Regions from separate parts of the Marinomonas sp. PE14-40 genome, predicted to be linked through region 1. Evidence: predicted binding sites of a transcription regulator. Region 1 holds the regulator's gene; the other holds the start of a gene.
What was found. The regulator PhoB, encoded in region 1, activates phosphate uptake and scavenging genes when phosphate is short. The targets are predictions, from matches to a motif close to TGTCATANNNNTGTCANA.
Positions count from the first base shown of each region.

Region 2: Q0A08_RS21720 (putative 2-aminoethylphosphonate ABC transporter substrate-binding protein) is a predicted target of PhoB. The motif match lies at 1,156-1,173, and genes of this name have one in related genera.

Region 1 covers NZ_CP130700.1:3,497,063-3,504,052, forward strand. The annotation lists gene Q0A08_RS16195 (peptide ABC transporter substrate-binding protein) at 1-459, opposite strand, end outside; gene cysZ (sulfate transporter CysZ) at 742-1,518, shown strand; gene Q0A08_RS16205 (response regulator) at 1,519-2,415, shown strand; gene phoR (phosphate regulon sensor histidine kinase PhoR) at 2,510-3,841, opposite strand; gene phoB (phosphate regulon transcriptional regulator PhoB) at 3,848-4,543, opposite strand; gene ubiA (4-hydroxybenzoate octaprenyltransferase) at 4,626-5,483, opposite strand; gene Q0A08_RS16225 (chorismate--pyruvate lyase family protein) at 5,483-6,067, opposite strand; gene Q0A08_RS16230 (HDOD domain-containing protein) at 6,154-6,990, opposite strand, start outside.
Region 2 covers NZ_CP130700.1:4,683,624-4,690,613, reverse strand. The annotation lists gene phnW (2-aminoethylphosphonate--pyruvate transaminase) at 1-995, opposite strand, end outside; gene Q0A08_RS21720 (putative 2-aminoethylphosphonate ABC transporter substrate-binding protein) at 1,258-2,286, shown strand; gene Q0A08_RS21715 (putative 2-aminoethylphosphonate ABC transporter ATP-binding protein) at 2,421-3,569, shown strand; gene Q0A08_RS21710 (putative 2-aminoethylphosphonate ABC transporter permease subunit) at 3,566-5,542, shown strand; gene phnR (phosphonate utilization transcriptional regulator PhnR) at 5,828-6,535, shown strand; gene Q0A08_RS21700 (DUF1439 domain-containing protein) at 6,632-6,990, opposite strand, start outside.

The DNA of each region.
Region 1 (6,990 bases):
TTTACCGTTAATAATTTTTGACGCATTAACAATAGATGGAATTTCAACATACCAAGCATAAGCAGATGCAGTCACTGGATCAACAGCACGCTGGAAGCCAAATACGAAGTCATGAGCGGTAACTGAGTCGCCGTTAGACCATTTAGCATCTTTACGTAGGTTGAATGTATAGACAGTGTTATCTGCATTTGTTGTATAGCTAGTTGCAACACCTGGAGTTAGGTTGCCATCGCCATCAAGGTTGTATAAACCTTCAAAAAGCTCACGAGTACGGTGAGAGCCTGGTGTTCCTTCTACTTTTTGTGGATCAAGTGTTGCAGGTTCTGCGCCACCACCACGTACAAGTTCTTGAACATCCGCTAGCTTAACGCCAGCAGGAACATCGGCAGCTTGAGTCTGTACTGCGCCGAAGGCTACGCTAAGTAACGCACTAGCGAGTAGAGTTTTTTTCAGGTTCATAAAAGGCCCCTTTAGTTAACTTAAGTTATTTATTATTAATGGTGCATTGTTTCTCTGACACTAAACTTTCTAATTGCAGCAAATGTCTGAGTCTTCGATAGTTAACTAATTGGGTAAATGGCTCAATCGAAATTGCGCATTACGCTATACGCATAATAAAGGTTTAATCTAAAAAACGAATAAATAGGCTCTGCTAAATCGGTTGGGAAGCGTGATAATTACAGGGAAGTTAGATAAAAATATGATAATGTCTATTTTCTAGAAAATTGATGGAACAAATTTGTGATACTGCAACCTTTTCAAGTGATAGGGGCTTATTTAAAAGCGTTACCTATCCTACTTTCGCCGGGTTTAAGGCTTTTTATCCTGGTACCTTTATTAGCCAATATGGGCCTAATGGCGCTGCTATATATGGTCGCATTTAGCTATTTTGGTGACTTAACGGCTTATCTGATGAGCTGGTTGCCTGATTGGCTTTCATTTTTAAGTTGGCTATTTTATCTAGGCTTTAGTTTGTTAAGTGCTATCAGTCTATTTTATGCGTTTTCTATCGGCGTCAATATAATCGCAGCACCTTTCAACGGCATTCTTGCTGAAAAAGTAGAGGCTAGATTATCGGGAGAGACAGTTGAATCTGATTTAGACTTTCGTAAAGTATGTCTCTTGATTAGCCAAAGTGTAGTGCGCGAATTACAGAAAGTACTCTACTTTTTGCCTCGCTTTATACTTTTGTTTATCCTGTCCTTAATACCTATAGTTAACATCATTACGCCTTTTCTTTGGCTATTCTTTGGCGCTTGGGTGTTAGCGATACAATATATGGATTACTCGTTCGATAATAACCGAGTATCTTTTGCTGAAATGCGAGTAGGTCTTAGGCAAAAACCTATTTTATGTTGGTCTTTTGGCTTCATAGTCATGCTGCTACTACCTATTCCATTCGTTAATTTTGTGGTCATTCCATTAGCGGTGGTGGCCTCTACCATTCTTTGGTGTGATTCATTTAAAGCAAGTTATTCAAAGAGTGATAGCCTTGCACAAAATTTTGGAAATAAATAAATGGCTATAAAAATTTTGGTTGTTGATGATGCTTCTTTTACTCGAGATCTGATTCGTCGTACTTTAAAAAAACACTTTCCATCAGCTCAGTTGGAAGAAGCGGTAAACGGTCGTAAAGCTCAACAACTTATGAATAAGGTCAAATTTGATATGATCTTATGCGATTGGGAAATGCCTGAAATGACAGGGCTTGAACTACTTGATTGGTGTCGTCAGCAAGATAATTACAAAAAGGAAAACGTGCCTTTTGTCATGATCACCAGCCGTGGCGATAAAGACCATGTAGTGGAAGCGGTAAAAACTGGGGTAACGGATTACCTAGGTAAACCTTTCTCCAGTGAGCAACTGGTTAATAAAATAGTATCAGCGGCGAAAAAGCATAATTTAGATTCCGCTCTGATGGCTAAAGGCGCTAGAGGCACAGGTGCTGAAAAGGAAGTGTTGGATAATCTAACAAAAGCGGCGACAGGTTCTGGCCCTAAAGGCATGACAAGTCATACTTCAGGTTCTCTAGATGTTTTACTTGGAGGAAAAAGCCCGAAAGCAGCAACGGTTACTAAACCTAAAATCACTCACCCTAAAGTCACGATTAAAGACGTTAAAGTGCCGAGTATGGTGCGTTTTGCGGGTAAGCAGTTTAGAACCATGGTGATCCAGTTTAGCTGTACAGAAGCCAGTCTTTTGATTAAGAGTGACGATGTTATTCCAAGCGTATTAGATCAAGCCGTGCTCGATTTAGAGTTTAAAGGTAAGGTCAACCGTTTGAACTATTATGTGCAAGGCGTAGCGACAACAGAGAAAAAACCAACCTCATCTTTTTTGACCGTCACGTTAGGGTTAATTGATCAGGATGAAGAGAAAGAGACTTTTATTAAAGCCTTGTTTGAAAGCTTGTAGCGAGACGTTTAACTTCATGAGTTATATGCGTTAGTGTTTTCTTGCTAGAAAGATAAATGGCTAGTCCAAATAGAATTGGACTAGCCAATAAACGCTAAGAGGCGTCCTTATCAATCGCTTCAATCTCTGGTGTACTTGATTCTCTTACCCTTGTACGAGGGAAGTGGCAGGAAAAAGTACTGCCAAAGCCAAGCTGACTACTAATATCCAACTTACTATCGTGATGATGAAGTACATGCTTCACAATAGACAGACCTAAGCCAGTACCTGCAGTGTCAGAACCTCGACCTTTATCAATCCGAAAGAAACGTTCGGTTAATCTAGGAATAAACCTAGGATCTATTCCTAAGCCATTATCCTGAACACAGAAAATCCCACCGTCTTTATTTACTTGCCAGCTTATATCTATTTCACCACCATCGGGTGAGTACTTGAGTGCATTCACGACTAGATTTGAGAACGCGCTATAAAGTTCGCTGTAACTACCAAAGATAGAGCTTTCTTCATCCGCATCCCAGCTTAAAAAGTGTTCGCTGGTGGTAAACACCTTAGCTGAATCACAAATCACCTGAATAAGATCACTGACATTATGCCATTGGTCTGAATCTGCTCTTTGGTTGCTTTCTAAACGAGAAAGAAGGAGCAAGTCTTCGATCAGTAATTCCATGCGATTAGACTGAGTATTCATATTTACCACGCCTTTTTGCATCCGCTCAGGCAAAGACTCTTTAAACATATCCAGTGTTTCTAGATAGCCTTTAATCACTGTGAGTGGTGTTTTTAGCTCGTGTGAGGCATTGGCAACAAAGTCTTTACGCATTTGCTCAAGTAAGTGCAGACGTGTGACGTCACGAACAAAAATAAGGTGATCATTTTTTGAATAAAGCGTGGTTTGAAACTCTAGAAAAGTGCCTTCTTTGGCGGGTGATTGAATCACCAAAGGGTCGCCAAATCGCTTTTGGCTAAAATAACGAAAAAACTCAGGAGTGCGAACAATGTTGGTTAACGGCTGGCTTCGGTCTGTGGGTTTAACTAAACCAAGCAAATCTCCAGCGGAAGTATTCCACCACTCTAAGCGGCCTGTGTTATCGGCCATGATAACGCCATCTTGCAATGCTGATGTAGAGTCTTCAATTCTAGCTAAAGCTTGTTGCATGCGCTTTTTAGACTTTCTTTGTTTCTTTTGCAGTCGATTAACTGCGTCAAAAACATCCCCCCAAATTCCTGAAGAATCCGGAGGTAATGAACGTCCAGAACGTCGAATCCAGCTATGAAAGCGATAAAGCTCGTAAAACTGCCAACATAATAAACTTAAAACATATAAAAATAGTAAAGGGAAAGTTTGCTCGCTAAGCATGCCAATAAATAGGCAAGTGAAAAAACCAAGCAAAAGTTTAACGGTGGCGCTTTTCCAAACTGTCTTCATAAGTTTTTAAGCCAAACGCTTACTTGAAAATCGATAACCTGTACCCCTAACGGTTTGAATAAGGTAATCATGGCTATCACCTATCGCTTTACGTAAGCGACGAATGTGAACATCGACAGTTCTCTCTTCAACGTAAACATTCCCACCCCAAACCTGATCCAATAGCTGTGCTCTTGAATAAGCTCTTTCTTGGTGAGTGATTAAAAACTTGAGTAAACGATATTCGGTTGGGCCCATTTCTAAAGGTTTAGTGCCTATAGAAACCCTTTGGCTTAGAGGATCAAGTTTTAGACCATCAACCTCAATAGGCTCATCAACACCCTGAGGGTGAGCTCGACGTAGTACCGCCTTAAGGCGAGCAACTAACTCTCGAGGTGAAAAAGGCTTGGTGATGTAATCGTCCGCACCTGCTTCTAATCCTTGAATTTTATTGTCTTCTTCACTTTTTGCGGTAAGCATGATGACGGGAATTTCAGCTGTTAGTACGTCTTTTTTAAGACGACGTGTTAGCTCAATACCACTGCCACCAGGCATCATCCAATCCACAAGGATCAAATCGGGTCTATGATCCACGATTATCTCGTAGGCGGTACGGCTATTATCCGCTTCAAGGTATTCATAACCAGCCATCTCAAGAGCAATGGCGATCATTTCTCGAATTGATGATTCATCGTCAATTATTAATACTTTTTTACCGGTCACAGGATCTATCCTCTTCTCTGGAACGGTTTAATTAAAACGATCAATTGTGACAGTTTAGTTAAAATGTCACAGATGACTTAATTTAGTGTACAAAAAAGCCCGCAATAAAGCCTAAAAATACACAAAAGCCTATGCGATTATTATCTAAAAATGATTTAAAACAAGCAGATCGCTCCCTTTCTCTTGCTTGCCAAAATTGTTGAAAGAAAAAGCCAGCGCTAATCAACAAACTGATAAAAAAGAAAGCGCCTAGCTCTCTGATAACACCGACCCAAACCAATAATGACAGAGCAAGTCCTTGTAGCAGTAAAATAATGACAAGGTCATATTGAGCAAAGAGTATCGCAGTGGACTTGATTCCTACCTTAAGATCATCATTGCGGTCGACCATGGCGTAATAAGTGTCGTAGGCGATCGTCCAAAACACATTCGCCATAAAGAGCATCCAAAGTTCAATGTCAGTTAAGGAGCCACCTTGAGCTACATAGGCCATAGGAATCGCCCAAGAGAAAGCTAATCCTAGAAATAACTGAGGTAAATGGGTGACTCGTTTCATGAAAGGGTATAGCGCTGCTAAGCCTAAACCGACAAAGGATAAGATAATGGTTTTTAGATCGGTGAAAAGTACGAGTACAAAACTGATGAGACATAATAAGGCAAAAAAGCCTAAGGCTTCTTTTTCGCTAACCCTGCCTGAAGGCAGCGGACGACCCTTGGTTCGCTCAACAAAACCATCAACTTTTCTATCTGCATAATCATTAATAACACAACCCGCTGAGCGCATAGAAAAGACGCCAGCAATAAAAATAAGAAGTAAGTGCCAATCAGGAAAGCCATCAGCAGCAAGCCACAAGGCCCATAAAGTTGGCCACAAGAGTAATAGGGTGCCAATCGGCTTATCTAGTCGAGCTAACTCGGCTAAAGCGATGATTTTACTCATTATTCATCCTTTAAATTTAAAAAGGGTTTGATTGCAGGAAAAAACACTTCATTGACGAGTATACCTTGACCATATTGATAGAAAACAGAGCGTCTTGCCCAAGTTGGCTCGTTTATATGAGAAAACAAGTTAGCAGGCAGTTGGGCCACTTCTATTTCGCCACGAGTCAGACCTTTATGCTTATAAAGGAAGCCACCAAGGGGGTTATTACCTAACTTAGGTAAATAGCGCCAATGGCCTTTTAATGACCTTGCAGGAATGATGGAGCGTGCATAGATAATGGCTTGACCATCTACGTTAAGGATAACTTCTCGTATGCGAGCCGCTTCACGGGCTTTTAAGTTAAGTTTTTTTCTTTCTCTTTGGGTCGTTTGGCCCCAAGTATCTGAAATGACATCGACCGTCAGTTTGCCCAGTGTTTGAATTTTTGCCGTTAAAGAACCCTGCTCTGTAAGCCATGGAAATATAAAAGCGGGAATATTTTTACTGTGAGCACGGCTCAAAGATGACCAAACATAATCAAATTGTTTGGTCGCTGTGAAGTTGAGTCTTGGGTTGCTGTTTGGCTGATCAATAACTGGCATCAAAATAAGGATATTGTCCCAATAGTCTAAAAATATAACCCGAGCTTAAGAAAAGAGAGAGCCTTTCCTATTGAAGTCTGACTTACCTAATTGCCATTAATTAAAGATACCATCAACTTAATGTTTTCTGAGTTGTCTTGTAGGTCTTTATAAAGGCTTTGTAGTTGTTTCTGATCCAGCCCAATCATATCTTGGCTGGCTTTAGAAATATCTTCTTTATTCAACAGGTTATGACATACATTTAACATTCTCGCTATGATGGCATTTTCTCCATCATAGGCCAAATTTTTACTGTAACGAATGCCGTTACAGATACCATCTGGTAAGTCCCAATGACGTAATAGCCAAGCCCCAATCTGTTCTCTACTGAGCTTAAGTAACTGTACTTCAACTAAATTGGTTGGAAGGTGAGCGTTAATTTCAAGTTGACGAGACAAGATATTAAAATGAGGTGGTAACACGGCGCCAATGGCTAGCAAGCCAAAGTTATGTAGCAAGCCTGCTAGGTAAGCATGGCCTAACCTAGGGCGCTTTTTCGCAGGCATGGCTTTCACCATCGCTTCCATTAAAGAGGCGAAGGAAACCGCTTCAAGCCAGTAATTATCATAGTGTCTAGGCCCATTTTCCGGCACAGCTAAGGCTTTACCCATTGATAGACCAAGTGCTAGGTTCATCACCATATCAAAACCTAACACACGAATGATAGCATCCTCTACCGACTCAATTTCTCCAGGCGCACCATAGTAAGGAGAGCTGGCCCAACTAACGACCTGAGCCGCTAAACTAGGGTCAAGGCTAATCACTTCACATAACTCATCAGTGCCTGCATTCTCATCTGCACACAAACGTATGATGCGCTGTGATGATGCTGGTAAAGGAGGGAGTTCAAGAGTTTCTTCTAAACGTTGACGAAGACGAATGGA
Region 2 (6,990 bases), 1.2 Mb from region 1:
ACAAAGCCCTGTTTTTTCAATGCATTATAAAAATCTTTGAAGTTGTAACCTTGCTCTTTTGGGGAGTAAAAAGACGTGATAATAGGCGAGTGTAGACTCTCATCTAATAGGCATTTAAAGCCTAATCCCAGCATGCCTTCAACCAGTATTTTTTGGTTTTGTGAATAACGCTGGTATCTAACCTCTACACCTCCTTCTTCTTCTAACTCAGACATAGCTTGAGCAAAGGCTCTCACTGTATGAGTAGGAGACGTAAAGCGCCACTTTCCCTTGTTCGCTTCCATACATAACCATTGCTGATAAAGGTCTAACGAAAGCGAGCGAGCTTGACCTTGGCAGGCTTGTAGCTGGTCTTTATTGGCAATAACAAAACCAAAACCAGGCACGCCTTGAATGCATTTATTCGCAGAACTAATGAGGAAGTCTATACCTAATTCAGACATATCAAGCGGTATACCACCAAAGCTAGACATAGCATCTAATATCATTACTTTGCCATGCTTTTTTACTGTCTCACAGACGCTTTTAACAGGATTTAACATGCCTGTCGTTGTTTCACAATGCACCATAGCAACATGGGTGATCTGACTATCTTCCTGCAAGATTTCATCTATCATGGAGGCGCTTGGCATAGTCATTTCACTTAGCTCTAGAACATGACAATCTAGCTTTAAATAACCTGCGATCTCAGCCATTCGTGCGCCATAAGCACCGTTATTAACCACTAGCAATTTACCGCCTTCAGGTATCACAGTACCAATTGTTGCTTCAACTGATGCAGTACCGCTACCTTGCATCAAGGTCGCTGTAAATTGTTCTTTATTTGGCGCCGACACCGCCAATGAAACTAAGTTAGATCGTATAACCTGCACGATATCTAAATTGTACTCATCATCCCAAGTACACCAATCTTGTAACATGGCTTCGCGAACTGTTTTGGTCGTTGTTAATGGGCCAGGGGTCAATAATAAATATTGATTTTCGAGGTTTTGCATCTAAAACTCCATTTGGTATATACCAGTTTCGAAAGACTATACTGACAATTTTGCTTTCTTGTAAAGCCATAACTGAAAATTTTATCTGTGAATTATTTTATAATTAGGTGTTTTTAATAAAATATGAGCAAAAAAGTCAAACATATGTACAAAACCTCGCTGTCATTAAAACTTAATAAAATGACTTATCTTTGAAACATGAGTGTCACATTCCTTTTTTAGTATGAAACAAACAATCTGGTAAATACCAAAAGGAAAACTTATGAAAACCTTCTCCAAGCTTCACACGTCTTTATGTTTTGGTGTCACTTCTCTATGCGCTGCCATGTTCACTAGCTCACTTGCAAGTGCAGAAGAGCTAACTGTTTACACGGCTTTTGAAACAGAGCAACTTGCACCTTACAAAGCAGGTTTTGAAGCTGAAAACCCAGATATCACTATCCGTTGGGTGAGAGACTCCACTGGCATAATGACGGCAAAACTCTTAGCTGAAAAAAATAACCCTCAAGCAGAAGTCATTTGGGGGCTAGCTGGCTCTTCTATGGCTCTACTTAAAAACGAAGGCATAGTAAAACATTATGTACCACAAGGTTTGGCTGAAACTCGCTCCTATCTAAATGACCCTGAAGCACAACAAGCTTGGTTCGGTAATGATGCTTTTTTCAATGCCGTATGCTTTAACGAAAGAGTTGCTAAGGCAAACAACTTACCTAAACCAAACAGCTGGAAGGACTTAACTAAGTCGGTTTATCAAGGTCACATTGCCATGCCGAACCCTGCATCTTCAGGCACTGGCTATATGCAAGTATCGACTTGGTTACAAACCATGGGAGAGCAAAAAGCATGGCAGTTTATGCAAGAACTAGATCAAAACATTGCTCACTACACCCATTCAGGTTCTAAACCTTGCGTTCAAGCCGCCATGGGTGAGGTTGCAATTGGTATTTCTATGGCGAGTCGTGGTGCGAAATTGAAATCACAAGGCGCACCGATTGATATTCTTATGCCAAGTGAAGGAATAGGTTGGGAAGCGGAAGCAGTAGGCTTAGTAAACACTCAGTCCGAAGCAGCCAAACGCCTTGTTGAATGGTCACTGTCTCGTAAAGCCAACGAACTTTACAGCCAATTCTATCCTATTGTTTCTCACAAACAGGTAAACAAGAAAGTAGCAAATTATCCTGATGTTGAAACCGCTATGGTGAAATTAGACTTTAGCACTATGGCACAAGGTAGAAGCGCTACGCTTGCGACTTGGTCTCAAAAATTTGATGCCAAATCTGAACCTAAATAAGCCTCAAAGCTTTATTTGTGGCAAGCCAAGCACTCCGGCTTGCCACAATCATAAAAGACTCTTTGCTAACGTCATCATGCGGTCACACAGCAAGCGTAAAACTCAACATCTAATAGACCAAATTAGGGATGCACATGTCAGCCTATTTAAACATACACAAGCTCAACAAATCCTTTGCCAACTTTAAAGCTTTGGAAGATATCTCTCTTAATGTTGAAGAAGGAGAGTTTATTTGTTTTTTAGGGCCATCTGGCTGTGGTAAGACAACCCTATTACGTTGTATTGCTGGTTTAGAGATTGCTGATCAAGGTGTTATTACCCAAGCTAATACAAATATTACCCGCTTACCTGCAAGCCAACGTGACTTTGGTATTGTGTTTCAATCCTATGCGCTTTTTCCTAATTTAACCGTGGCAGATAACCTTGCTTTGGCTCTTAAACAACAGGGTCACAACAGGAAAGAGGTGCATAAGAAAGTTAATCATTGGTTGTCTGTTATTGACCTAGTAGGTTCTGGAGATAAGTTTCCAAGCCAACTGTCTGGTGGTCAGCAACAAAGGGTTGCTCTTGCAAGAGCGCTGGCTCTATCTCCTGGTTTACTTTTACTCGATGAGCCCTTATCTGCGTTGGATGCCAAAGTGAGGCATCACTTGCGCACTGAGATCTGCCAATTACAAAAGCAATTAGGAATCACCACCATAATGGTCACCCACGACCAAGAAGAAGCCATGGTAATGGCTGATAAAATTGTAGTGATGAATCACGGCAAGATAGAGCAAGTGGGCACTCCCAGTGAAATATATCTAGAGCCGGCCTCCCATTTTGTTGCTAATTTTGTCGGCAGTATGAACTTTCTCCCTGCACAACTAGGTAAAGACAAGACGTTTAAACTAGCAGGTCAAAATTTCTCTCCTCTTTGGCCTGAGTTTATTAATGACTATATAGAAAATACAAAATCTGATGTACAGCAATCTCTTATCCTAGGTGTACGCCCTGAAGATATTCAGTTCTCTAATCCTGAAGTTGAAAACCAAGAAGTCGTATCTAAAGTCAGTTTCCCTATCAATATTCAATCACTTACCTTCCAAGGTGCGAACATTAAAGTGGATTGCCAACTCATAAGTAGTGAAGCAGCCAGTAGAAATACGATGGGAGAACAAGTAATACAGGTCGAAATTCCCTTACAAGAAAGCCTTAACCTAGGCCTTAAAATTGGTGATGAGAAACAAGTTCATTTCCCTCATAACAAACTTCACTACTTTCGTACTGAGATAAGCCAATGATGACAACTAAGATGAAAACAACAGGCGCTCAGGTATTTGACTACACTCTTGGCAATCAAGTAGAGAAGCAAAAAAACCAGCAAGGCAAAGACTCAGATACGCGTCGACATTTGCCTAGCAAAGACTTTCTTGATGCATTTGTAACGGCTGAAGAAAAAGCAGATTCTTCAGCCAGTGCAGTAAGACATAAAGCATTTGGGCTGGTGTCTCATCCTCTTACTAACCAAGCAAAGTGGCTACCTTTTCTAAGTACTGACATCCTGATTAAGTTCATCTTAATTAGTCTATTGAGTCTAATGCTTTTCACTTTCACTGCTGCCCCACTTTTTAGCATGCTACAAAAAAGTGTACTGGACAGCCAGGGCAGCTTTGTTGCATTGACCAACTTTATTAACTACTTACAAAGTCCAGCCTTAAGGCAGTCCTTTGTTACGACATTAACTTTGGGATTTTCTGTTAGTACCATTGTTTCTATCCTAGCTTTTGCCTATGCCTATGCAATTAATCGATCTTGCATGCCGGGTAAAAACATTTTTGCCAATATTGCTTTAGGCCCTATCTTCGCCCCTTCACTTCTCCCCGCCATTAGCCTAATTTACTTGTTTGGCAATCAAGGATTAATCAAAGAAGTGCTATTAGGCCATTCGATTTACGGCATGATAGGCATAATGATAGGTTTGATTTTTTGGTGCTTTCCTCATGCTTTTATGATTATTAATACCGCATTAAAGACAACAGATGCAAGATTGTACGAAGCGGCATCAGCTCTCAAGCTATCCCCGACTAAGACCTTCTTTACCGTCACACTTGCAACAGCCAAGTATGGTTTAATCAGTGCATTTATGGTGGTTTTTACCTTAGCTGTTTGTGATTTTGGCGTCGCTAAAGTGATAGGAGGGAATGTTAATGTGATGGCCACAGATATTTTCAAGCAGGTGGTAGGTCAGCAGAATTTCTCAATGGCTGCAGTGACCAGCGTATTATTACTCTTACCCGCACTCATCACCTTCTTTTTAGATAATAGAGTCCAGAAAAAACAACAGCAGCTATTTAGCGCTAACTCGATTGTTTATAAGCCTAAAACTAATGCGAAGAAAGACCTTGCCTGTTTTATTTTTTGCAGCGCCATTGCCTTACTTATTCTATGTATTTTGGGAATGGCGCTATATGCTTCTTTAGTAAAGTTTTGGCCATGGAATATGAGCATTAGCTTAGATAATTACCAATTCAGCAAGTTTAGTGTATATGGATGGCAGCCTTACTTTACCTCTCTCAAGCTCGCCAGTTTGGTTGCAATTATTGGAGCCTTGATTATTTTTATAGGTGCTTATTTACTAGAGAAAGGAGAGCTAAACAAAGGTTTAAAGCAAGTTTTACAAATGCTTTGCTTACTGCCTATGGCGGTACCTGGCATGGTGCTTGGTTTAGGCTATATCTTCTTCTTTAATCATCCGAGTAATCCTCTTAATTTACTTTATGGCACCTTAGCGATTTTAATCATTAATACGCTGGTCCACTACTATACTGTGGGACACCTCACGGCATTAAGTGCATTAAAGCAATTGCCACAAGAAGTTGAAGCGGTCGCTGACTCTCTCAAAGTTCCTCAATATAAGATTTTCTTTAAAGTCACCTTACCTGTGTGTTTACCAGCGATCTTAGACATTGGAATATATCTGTTTATCAATGCCATGACGACGACCTCAGCCATCATCTTCTTATATTCAAGTAATACACTCCCTGCAGCTGTCGCTGTGTTGAATATCAGCGATACAGGTAACTTAGGTGCAGCAGCAGCCATGGCAAGCCTGATCATGCTTACATGTGTGTTAGTAAAAATAGCCCACAGCTTATTACAACAGGCCTTTCACTTTAAGTTTCAAGCTTGGCGGCAACCTAGGGAACCTGCGATTAAGTCACCTCTTCTCAGTCTTTTCAGAAAACGTATCACACAAGGCGTTACTTTGACGTAATGTAGGCACCTTGCGAGAAGTGACAACACAGGGTGTTACTTTTTCTGAAAGACCCGAAGGGCGTGGCCTAAAAGCCTTATCTTTATGTTGAGAACCTTATCAATAGAATCACTATTAAGTTGCGCTCCTCGCCATAAATCTAACGGCTTTTATCCACACGCTGAGGCGGGAGGACTTATTCGCAGGTTCCCTAGTTAACTTTCAGGCACCTACTTTAGTAAAGAAGGTGCCTTTGTTATGATTTCCAAAATACCCCACTCGCTTTTAATGATAGGAAACGCTTTTTTGCAGTATCTAAAAATAATGGAATCCATCAATGAACAAATTGAAGCGGGGTTACTCGCCCCAGGAAGCAAATTCCCTGCAGAGAGGAAGCTAGCAGAAACCTTTAACACGAGCCGGGTAACATTAAGAGAAGCCCTCTCTTTATTAGAGTCTGATGGCAAGATTTTCCGCGAAGATCGACGTGGTTGGTTTGTTTCTCCAAGGCCACTTTCCTATGATCCGACGAATACAGACAATTTCAAAACCATGGCACTTAAAGCAAAACGAGAGCCAAGGTCTGAATTGTTAAGTTCTGAGTTATTACCATGTCCAAAAGATGCCGCCAAGCTGCTAGGGGTAGAAGCTTTTACTCAGGTATTCAAATTAGAAAGGTTGCGCTTCTTAGATGACAGACCAGTCGCAGTCACCATAAACTATGTGATCGCTGAGTATTTTCCAGAATTGCAAGAAAAGGATTTTATTGAGTCACTGACTCAAACCTATAAAGATGATTACGATATTCTTTATAGCCAAACCCGTTACCATATTCGAACAAGTTCACTACAAGGCAAGATCGCACAAGCACTTAGGGCAACATCCGGTAGTACAGCCATGCTTGTAGAGAGAGTAAACCATGATCAAAATGGCCGCTTAATCGACTGTGATATCGAATATTGGCGCCATGATGCCATTAATATTCAGTCAGTGGCGACCTTAATAAAAGAGTAGCTAAAAAATACTGACACAAAAAAAGAAGGCATTTCATTAGGAAAACGCCTTCTTTCTAAAACTTCCATTTGAGCCTTATAACAAGCTTATTGCGAATTAAAGAATACCAAAAGTAATTTCTAACTCTTGGTTTTTAACAATGATGGATTGCAAGGTAGCTTTAGCAATCTTCTGTTTTACATCCTGATCATTTAGTACATAAACAGGACGCTGAGATAAGGTTCTAGTCAGGCTAGACTGGGCAATTTTTTTCAGCTCTGGCTGAATTTCTGATGGTACGCCATTAAGGCTCAATTCAATTAAACGAGCATTTTTGAAATAAAGCGCTCCTTCAGTTTGATTGTAATCAAGTTGACCTACCACATGAACTATCCCATCCCCTTGCAAGCCGCCCGGTGCACTCACATTAATATGAGACTTAAGGCCTAGCTCATCAGAGCCTTCTATCAAGTCAA